DNA from 2 places in the Streptomyces sp. NPDC088747 genome. Region 2 is predicted to be linked to the other one. Evidence: riboswitches for the same ligand, from Rfam matches in the RefSeq annotation. Region 2 holds a riboswitch; the other holds the start of a gene.

Region 1 (4,872 bases), on a different contig from region 2:
AGCAAGATTCCAGCAGTGTCAGGGGGACGATTCCTGGCCAGTCGACGGCAAACGACGGGGTAGGCGATGCGCGAGTCGGTGCAGGCAGAGGTCATGATGAGCTTCCTGGTGTCGGAGGAGCTCTCCTTCCGCATCCCGGTGGAGCTGCGATACGAGACCTGTGATCCGTACGCGGTGCGGCTGACCTTTCATTTGCCCGGCGACGCGCCCGTGACCTGGGCGTTCGGACGGGAGTTGCTGGTCGACGGCGTGGGCAGGCCGTGTGGCGACGGGGATGTGCACATCGCCCCCGCCGACCCGGACGCGTTCGGCGAGGTGCTGATCCGGCTTCAGGTGGGTGGCGACCACGCGCTGTTCCGGTCCGGCGCGGCACCGCTCGTGGCGTTCCTCGACCGTACGGACAAGCTGGTGCCGCTCGGCCAGGAGCGCTCCCTCGCCGACTTCGAGGCGCATCTCGACGAGGCGCTCGACCGCATCCTCGCGGAGGAGCAGAGCGCGGGCTGAGCGGTCACTCCGAGTCAACAGAGGCGTAACGCTTCCTCTCAGGCGGCCCGGGGAACTGGACAGCGGCGGCACGGCTCCCGGCAAGGGGCTCGGGCGGCACGGGACTTCAGTGCTTGCGGCGGCGGCCCTTCCCGCCGCGTACCGGCGTCCTGGCGGCCCCCACGGGCTCCTTGGGGCCCTCCGGAGCGCCCGGCCGGACCCGGCCCCCCGTGCGGTCGGCCGAGACCACCAGGGCGGCCAGCGCGGTCGTGACCGGTACGGCGGCGACGAGGCCGATCGACCCGACCAGGGTGCGCACGATCTCCTCGGCGACCAACTCGCTGTTGGCGACGGCTCCCACGCTGCTCTGCGCGATCGAGAAGAGCAGCAGCAGGGGCAGCGCCGCGCCGGCGTAGGCCAGGACCAGCGTGTTGACGACCGAGGCGATGTGGTCGCGGCCGATGCGGATGCCCGCGCGGTACAGGCCGCGCCAGCCCATCGCCGGATTCGCCTCGTGCAGTTCCCAGACCGCGGAGGTCTGCGTCACCGTCACGTCGTCGAGCACACCGAGCGAGCCGATGATGACGCCCGCGAGCAGCAGGCCGCTCATGTCGATGGACGGATACAGGCCGTGGATCAGGCCGGTGTTGTCGTCCGTGTTCCCGGTGAGCGACGCCCAGTCGATGAAGACGGAGCCGAGCAGCCCGATCAGGATCAGCGAGAGCAGGGTGCCGATCACCGCCACCGAGGTCCGGGCCGACAGGCCGTGGCACATGTAGAGCGCGATCAGCATGATGGCGCTCGATCCGACTACCGCGACGACCAGAGGGTTCGAGCCCTGCAGGATCGCGGGCAGGATGAAGAACGTCAGGATCATGAAGCTGACGGCCAGCGCGACCAGCGCCATGACGCCGCGCATCCGTCCCACGACCACGACGACCAGGGCGAAGATCCCGGCGAGCACCGTCATCGGGATCCTGCGGTTCACGTCGCTGACGGAGTACTGCAGATCCTTGGGCGCGGAGGGCTCGTAGGCGACCACGACCTTCTCGCCCTCCTCCAACTGGCGTGACTGGTCCGGCTGGACGATCTCCGTGAACGTACGGCCCTTGTCGTTGCCGGTGTCGACCCGGATCGTCGCCTTCTTGCAGTCGCCCGTCGCCTGCTGCTGCGCGGAGGAACCCTCGGCGGTGGAGGTGTCGCCGGTCGGGGTCTCCCCCGAGGCGTTCACCGAATCGCAGTCCACCTTGTCGATCTTGGTGACCGTCGCCTGCTGGGTCTGCCGGTCGAAACCGACGCCGGTGCGCTCGTGCCCGGGTGCGCCGCCCGGCCAGAGCACCACGAGGCCCACGACGACCGCTACGGCGAAGGGGATCAGCACCGCGGCGATGACCTTGCGCAGGTGCTTGGAGACGGGGGCGGCGGGGCCATGGCTGTGGCTGTGCCCATGACCGTGGCCGTCGCCGCCCTGCCCGCCACCGGATCCCTGGCCCCCGCCCGGACCGTGTCCGTGGCCGTCGCCGGGGCCCTGTCCGTGCGGCGGTTCGGACGGCGGAATAGGAGGCTGCTGCATCGTGGTCACCGACCGATCATCGCAAGAACGCACGGGGCCCACTGTTCAGCGCGCCCGATGGGACGCTAGCGTGGAGGCACCTTTGCACACGCGGGAGCTCGGAGCACCGGGCTGAGAGGGCGCTGACCTTCGTCGTAGCGATGTTTCACATGAAACATCGGCAGACGGAAGCCGCTGCGTCGACCGCCGAACCTGTTACCGGGTAATGCCGGCGTAGGGAGTAGGTCTCATGACCAACAAGGACGTATCAGGCACGCCTGCCTCCGGCCAGACGGACGGGACATCCACGTCACCGAACGGCGAAGTCCCGTCAGCCAACGGCGAAGTCCTCTCGACAAACGGCGAAGTCCCCTCAGCCGACGGCGAGGCCGGGCGGTCCATCGGCTGGCACAAGGCGTACGCCGGAGGCTCGCGCCCCGATCTGCGGGTGCCGGTCCGTCAGGTCCACCTCACCAACGGCCAGTCCGTCACGCTGTACGACACCTCCGGCCCGTACACCGATCCGGCCGTCGACACCGACGTACGGCGGGGACTGGCGCCGCTGCGCGAGAACTGGATCATCGCCCGCGGTGACACCGAGGAGTACGCGGGCCGCCCGGTCCGCCCTGAGGACGACGGGATCAAGCACACCTCACCGCGCGGCGGCCTCCGCAACCTCGACGCGGTCTTCCCGGGCCGGCCGCGTCAGCCGCGCCGGGGCCGCTCCGGACAGGCCGTGACGCAGCTCGCGTACGCCCGGCGTGGCGAGATCACGCCCGAGATGGAGTTCGTGGCGGTCCGCGAGAACGTCGAGGCGGAGGTCGTACGCGAGGAGATCGCCGCCGGACGCGCGGTGATGCCCGTGAACGTCAACCACCCGGAGATCGAGCCGATGATCATCGGCAAGCGGTTCCTGGTGAAGGTCAACGCCAACATCGGCAACTCCGCGGTCACTTCCTCCATCGAGGAGGAGGTCGAGAAGATGACGTGGGCGACCCGCTGGGGCGCCGACACGGTCATGGACCTGTCCACCGGCCGCAACATCCACACCACCCGCGAATGGGTGCTGCGCAACTCCCCCGTGCCGATCGGCACCGTGCCGCTCTACCAGGCGTTGGAGAAGGTGGACGGCCGTGCCGAGGAGCTGACCTGGGGGATCTACAAGGACACGGTCATCGAGCAGGCCGAGCAGGGCGTGGACTACATGACGGTCCACGCGGGCGTGCGCCTGCCGTTCGTGCCGCTCACCGCGAACCGCAAGACCGGCATCGTCTCGCGCGGCGGCTCGATCATGGCCGCGTGGTGCCTGGCCCACCACCAGGAGAGCTTCCTCTACGAGAACTTCGAGGAACTGTGCGAGATCCTCGCGGCGTACGACGTCACCTACTCGCTCGGTGACGGGCTACGGCCCGGGTCGATCGCGGACGCCAACGACGCCGCGCAGTTCGCCGAGTTGAGGACGCTCGGGGAACTCAACACGATCGCGAAGCGTTTCAATGTTCAGACCATGATCGAAGGCCCGGGACATGTCCCGATGCACAAGATCAAGGAGAACATCGACCTTCAGCAGGAGATCTGTGATGAAGCTCCGTTCTATACGCTCGGCCCGCTGACCACGGACGTCGCGCCGGCGTACGACCACATCACCTCCGGTATCGGTGCCGCGATGATCGCCTGGTGGGGCACGGCCATGCTCTGCTACGTCACGCCCAAGGAGCACCTGGGGCTGCCCAACCGTGACGACGTCAAGACCGGTGTCATCACGTACAAGATCGCCGCACACGCGGCCGACCTCGCCAAGGGCCACCCGGGTGCGCAGGACTGGGACGACGCGCTGTCCGACGCCCGTTTCGAGTTCCGCTGGGAGGACCAGTTCAACCTGGCCCTCGATCCGGACACGGCACGGGAGTTCCACGACGAGACACTGCCGGCCGAGCCCGCCAAGACGGCCCACTTCTGCTCCATGTGCGGGCCGAAGTTCTGCTCGATGAAGATCAGTCACAGCATCACGGAGCAGTTCGGTGGCACGGCGGCCGCGGGAGCGTCCGCCGAGGAGGTCGCCGAGGGAATGCTGCTGAAGTCGAAGGAGTTCGCGGCGAGCGGGAACCGGGTGTATCTGCCACTCGCGGACTGACTCGGCGGGGGCGCCCTGCTCCTTCGGCGGCGTCCGGCTCCTTCTCCGCGGCCCCGGCCCCGCCGCCCGCAGGCTGGGACCGCGGAGAAGGCCGGGGCCGCGAAGGCGGCGCGCGGCCGTCGTCGCGGTGCCGACCGCCGCGTGGAATCCCTCACCGGGTGCCGGCGCTCGTCACAGGCGTTGCCACGCGACAGGATTCTCTCGGCAGACTTGACCCATGACATCCACATCGATGAGCAAGGGCGCCAACCTCCCGGTCGACGCCGGGTCCGTACATGCCGTGCTCGGCTGGTCGGGGGCGTCCGGCGCGCCGGACGCCGACGCCTCCGCACTGCTGCTCGGTGCGGATGGACGGGTGCGGGACGACGGCGACTTCATCTTCTACAACCAGCCGCAGCACGCCTCCGGCGCCGTACGGCACCTGGGGAAGCGGGAGGCCGCCGGTGTCACGACCGACACGGTCGAGGTGGATCTGCGTGCCCTGGAGCCCGGCATCGAGCGGGTGGTGCTGTGCGCCTCGGCGGACGGGGGCACCTTCGGCGAGCTGTCCGGGCTGACGTTGCGGCTGCTCGACGCCGGGACGCGGAGCGAGGTCGCGTACTTCGAGATGGAGGCCACGAGCGAGACGGCGTTCATCGGCGGTGAGCTGTACCTGCGGGGCGGCCGGTGGAAGTTCCGCGCGGTCGGACAGGGGTACGCGTCC
Region 2 (4,872 bases):
CCTCGACGACGGTCACCGCGCACCCCGCCTCCCGCGCGGCGGTGGCGAACTCGGCGCCGATCCAGCCCGCCCCGACCACCACGATGTCGTGCTGCGCCGCGAGGACCGGCCGCAGCCGTTCGGCGTCGTCCAGGGTGCGCAGCAGATGGACCCCGGGTAGGCCCTCGGTGCCCGGCAGCCGGATGGGTTCGGCGCCCGTGGCGATGACCAGGGCGTCGTACGGCACCGGGCCGGTGGCGGTGTCCAGTTCGTGGTCCCCGGGGCGGACGCCGAGCGCCTCGTTCCCGAGACGCAGTTCGATGCCCAGTGCCTCGAAGGAGATGTCGAAGGCGGAGCCCTCGGCCTTGCCGAGCAGCACGGCCTTGGACAGCGGTGGCCGGTCGTAGGGCTGGTGCGGTTCCGCGCCGATCAGTGTCACGTCGCCGGCGAAGCCCTGTTCACGCAGGGCGACCGCGGTCTGCACGCCCGCCATGCCGGCGCCCACGACGACGACCTGCCGTACCGCCCGCTCCTGAACCCGCGTCTTCTCGGTCACCTGATCACCATAGACAGCTGACAAGGAGTCAGTCAGGGGGCGTGCTCGGTGACCTGGTCCACAGCGCCCGCCCCGACCTGGCCCGCGTCGCCCTCGGCCGCCCGGACCTCCTCCACGACGCTGGTCCCGCTGCCGCGCCGCGACTCCCACTCCCAGGTCTCCTCCAGGCGTACGCGCCCGTCGGGCAGCTCCGTCACGCGGGAGACGCAGTGGCCCGAGGAGGTGTCGCCGTCGTGCTTCAGCTGAACGTAGCGGAAGTCGAGCCGGTCGCCCTCGCGGGTGCCGACGAGGTGGCCGCGTACGACGTCTCCGCCCGCGTAGTCGGCCCAGATCACGCCGTCCCGCTCGCGGTAGACGAAGCGGGTGCTGGTGCCCACCTGGCCGGGTGCCTGGTCGGCGACCGGGGACAGGACGAGGCCGTCGAGCGAACGGGCCATGGACGGAGGCTCCCTTACTGAGACATACGGCAGCGGGCTACGCTGGCCAACGTAAAGCACTCGCGGGAGCCCGGACGCACCGGGCTGAGAGGGAGGCTGGAGCGGCCTCCGACCGTACGAACCTGATCCGGGTCATGCCGGCGAAGGGAGGGGCTGGACGCCCATGTCGCGTACACCGTCGGACGCGTTCCACACATCTCACGAACCTCGCACATCTCACGCGCCTCACACGTCCCACGCGCACCGGACTTCGCGCACCGCGGACGTCCTGGTCGTCGGGGGCGGGATCATCGGCCTCGTGACGGCCTGGCGGGCCGCGCAGCGCGGGTTCACGACCGCTCTCGTCGATCCCGAGCCGGGCGGCGGCGCCGCGCAGGTCGCGGCCGGAATGCTCGCCGCGGTCACCGAACTGCACTACGGCGAGGAGACCCTGCTGGGCCTCAACCTCGCCTCCGCGCGCCGCTACCCGGACTTCGCCGCCGAGCTCACCGAGGCGACCGGCCAGGACCTCGGCTACCGCAGGTGCGGCACCCTGGCCGTCGCGCTGGACGCCGACGACCGCGCCCACCTGCGTGAACTGCACGCCCTGCAACGCCGGTCGGGGCTCGAATCGGAGTGGCTGAGCGGCCGTGAGTGCCGCCGTCTCGAACCGATGCTCGCGCCCGGCGTACGCGGTGGACTGCGCGTCGACGGCGACCACCAGGTCGATCCGCGCCGGCTCGCGAAGGCCCTGGTCACCGCATGCGAGCGCGCCGGGGTGGTGTTCCGCCGGACCTGGGCCGAACGGCTGACCGTCACGGCGGACCGGGCCACCGGGGTCACCACCGCGGACGGCACCGAACTGTCGGCGGGACAGGTGGTGCTGGCGGCGGGCAGCCTCAGTGGGCGCCTGGCGGGCGTTCCCGAGGCCGTACTGCCGCCCGTGCGCCCGGTGAAGGGGCAGGTGCTGCGGCTGACCGTGCCGAAGCCGTACGCGCCCTTCCTGAGCCGGACCGTGCGCGCCGTGGTGCGGGGCGGGCAGATCTACCTGGTGCCGCGCGAGAACGGCGAGCTCGTCGTCGGCGCGACCAGCGAGGAGCTGGGCTGGGACACCACGGTGACCGCGGGCGGCGTGTACGAGCTGCTGCGCGACGCCCATGAGCTGGTCCCCGGGATCACCGAGCTGCCGCTCACCGAGACCCGCGCAGGACTGCGCCCCGGGTCGCCGGACAACGCGCCGCTGCTCGGCCCGACCGAGCTCGACGGCCTCCTCCTCGCCACCGGGCACCACCGCAACGGCGTCCTGCTGACCCCGGTCACCGGCGACGCGCTGGCACACGCCCTGACCACCGGTGAACTCCCCGAGGTGGCACGCCCCTTCACTCCCCAGCGCTTCAGCCCGGCCCGTACGGAGCAGCCCGCATGAGCGTCCTCGTCAGTGTCCTCGTCAACGGGGAGCGGCGGCGGATCGCCGCCGGCACCGCCCTCGACACCCTCGTCGCCGCACTCACCCCGGCGCCCTCCGGCGTCGCCGCCGCCCTCAACGAGACCGTCGTCCCGCGCGCGCGGTGGTCGTCCACGTCCCTCTCCGAGGGAGACCGCGTCGAAGTCCTCACCGCCGTCCAAGGAGGCTGACCCATGGCCGACGATCCCTTCGTCCTCGGGGGTACGTCCTTCTCGTCCCGGCTGATCATGGGTACGGGGGGTGCGCCCAGCCTCGACGTCCTGGAGCGCTCGCTCGTCGCCTCGGGCACGGAGCTGACGACGGTCGCGATGCGCCGTGTCGACGCGTCCGCGCACGGTTCGGTGCTGTCCGTGCTCGACCGGCTCGGCATCCGGGTGCTGCCCAACACGGCGGGGTGCTTCACCGCGGGCGAGGCCGTGCTGACCGCCCGCCTCGCGCGCGAGGCGCTGGGCACCGACCTGGTCAAGCTGGAGGTCATCGCCGACGAGCGCACGCTGCTGCCGGACCCGATCGAGCTCCTAGACGCGGCGGAGACGCTGGTGGACGACGGGTTCACGGTGCTGCCGTACACGAACGACGACCCGGTGCTCGCGCGGAAGCTGGAGGACGTCGGGTGCGCCGCGGTCATGCCGCTGGGGTCGCCGATCGGATCCGGCCTCGGCATCCGCAATCCACACAACTTCCAGCTGATCGTGGAGCACGCGCGCGTGCCGGTGATCCTGGACGCGGGGGCCGGTACGGCGTCCGACGCGGCGCTCGCGATGGAGCTGGGGTGTGCCGGTGTGATGCTCGCCTCGGCCGTGACCCGGGCGCAGGAGCCGGTGCTCATGGCGGAGGGCATGCGGCACGCCGTGGAGGCCGGACGGCTCGCCCGCCGCGCGGGGCGGATTCCCCGGCGCCACTTCGCCGAGGCGTCCTCTCCGGCGGAGGGTCTGGCCCGGCTGGATCCGGAGCGGCCGGCGTTCTAGGGGTTCCGTCCGGCGGTCCCCGCGCGTGCGAGGTGCGTCACAGCTCGGCTGCAGTCCAGCCCCGGTATGGGCCGAACGGGTGGGGTGTGACAGTGGCGGCTCGTAGACTCACCTGCGTGGATACGACCCTTCAGGACCCGCTTGTCGGGCAGCTGCTCGACGGCCGCTATCGCGTCGACGCGCGGATCGCGGTCGGCGGGATGGCCACGGTCTACCGGGCCCTGGACACCCGCCTCGACCGCGTGCTCGCCCTCAAGGTGATGCACCCGGCCCTGGCCGCGGACGGCTCGTTCGTCGAGCGGTTCATCCGTGAGGCCAAGTCGGTGGCCCGGCTCGCGCACCCGAACGTGGTGCAGGTCTTCGACCAGGGCACGGCCGGGTCGTACGTCTATCTGGCCATGGAGTACGTCGCCGGGTGCACCCTGCGCGACGTGCTGCGCGAGCGCGGCGCCCTCCAGCCGCGGGCCGCGCTCGACATCCTGGAGCCGGTGCTCGCCGCCCTCGGCGCGGCCCACCGCGCCGGGTTCGTGCACCGCGACATGAAGCCGGAGAACGTCCTGATAGGGGACGACGGCCGGGTGAAGGTCGCCGACTTCGGGCTGGTGCGGGCCGTGGACACCGTCACCAACACGACGGGCGCGGTCCTCGGCACCGTCTCGTATCTCGCCCCCGAGCAGATCGAGCACGGCACGGCGGACGCCCGCGTCGACGTCTACGCCTGCGGAATCGTCCTCTACGAAATGCTCACCGGCGCCAAGCCGCACTCCGGGGACTCCCCCGCCCAGGTGTTCTACCAGCACCTCCACGCGGACGTACCGCCGCCGTCGGCAGCCGTGCCGGGGCTGGCGTTCCAGCTCGACGAGCTGGTCGCCTCCGCGACGGCGCGCAACCCCGCGGTGCGCCCGCCCGACGCGGTTGCGCTGCTGGGAGACGCCCTGGAGGCCCGGGCGGAGCTCAGCGCCGCCCAACTCGACGCCGTACCGCCGCAGGCCCTCGCCACGGGTCACCACAACGCCGACGACCGTACGAGCGTGATCCCGCGCTCGCTGTCCGTGCCGCGCCCGCTGCCGGTGAACGAGTACGAGGGCGGCGCCCCGCTCGACGCGACCAGCCGGTTCGAGCGGACCGGCCAGTTCGCGTCCGAGGGGTTCGCGCCCGCGCGGCGCGGTCCGGGCCGGTCCCGGCGCACCACGCTCGCGATCGTCACCGCCGTCCTTCTGGTGCTCGGCGTCGGCGCGGGCGTCTGGTACATCAACTCCGGTCAGTTCACCCGGGTCCCGGCGGTCCTGGCGGTAACCGAGGCCCAGGCCAAGGATCGGCTGGCGGACGCCGGTCTGGACGCCGGGAAGGTCAAGCACGCCTACAGCGACACCGTGGAGCGCGGCAGCGTCATCAGCAGCGACCCGGCCGTGGGCGACCGCATCCGTGACAACGACTCCGTCGACCTGACCGTCTCCGACGGCCCGGAGACGGTGAAGGTGCCCGACC

Evidence for each region. A riboswitch is a leader RNA that binds a small molecule or an ion and turns the genes downstream of it on or off. The one in region 2 is predicted to bind thiamine pyrophosphate.
Region 1: it holds a riboswitch for thiamine pyrophosphate, as region 2 does, so the genes downstream of both, thiC (phosphomethylpyrimidine synthase ThiC) here and thiO (glycine oxidase ThiO) in region 2, are expected to answer to the same signal.

What each region holds. Positions count from the first base shown of each region.
Region 1 covers NZ_JBIVKZ010000002.1:576,789-581,660, forward strand. The annotation lists gene ACIP79_RS07095 (SsgA family sporulation/cell division regulator) at 67-504, shown strand; gene ACIP79_RS07100 (YibE/F family protein) at 611-2,065, opposite strand; TPP riboswitch at 2,137-2,293, shown strand; gene thiC (phosphomethylpyrimidine synthase ThiC) at 2,286-4,169, shown strand; gene ACIP79_RS07110 (VWA domain-containing protein) at 4,387-4,872, shown strand, end outside.
Region 2 covers NZ_JBIVKZ010000005.1:132,605-137,476, forward strand. The annotation lists gene ACIP79_RS13945 (NAD(P)/FAD-dependent oxidoreductase) at 1-472, opposite strand, end outside; gene ACIP79_RS13950 (hypothetical protein) at 568-972, opposite strand; TPP riboswitch at 1,025-1,138, shown strand; gene thiO (glycine oxidase ThiO) at 1,136-2,377, shown strand; gene thiS (sulfur carrier protein ThiS) at 2,374-2,586, shown strand; gene ACIP79_RS13965 (thiazole synthase) at 2,590-3,384, shown strand; gene pknB (Stk1 family PASTA domain-containing Ser/Thr kinase) at 3,501-4,872, shown strand, end outside.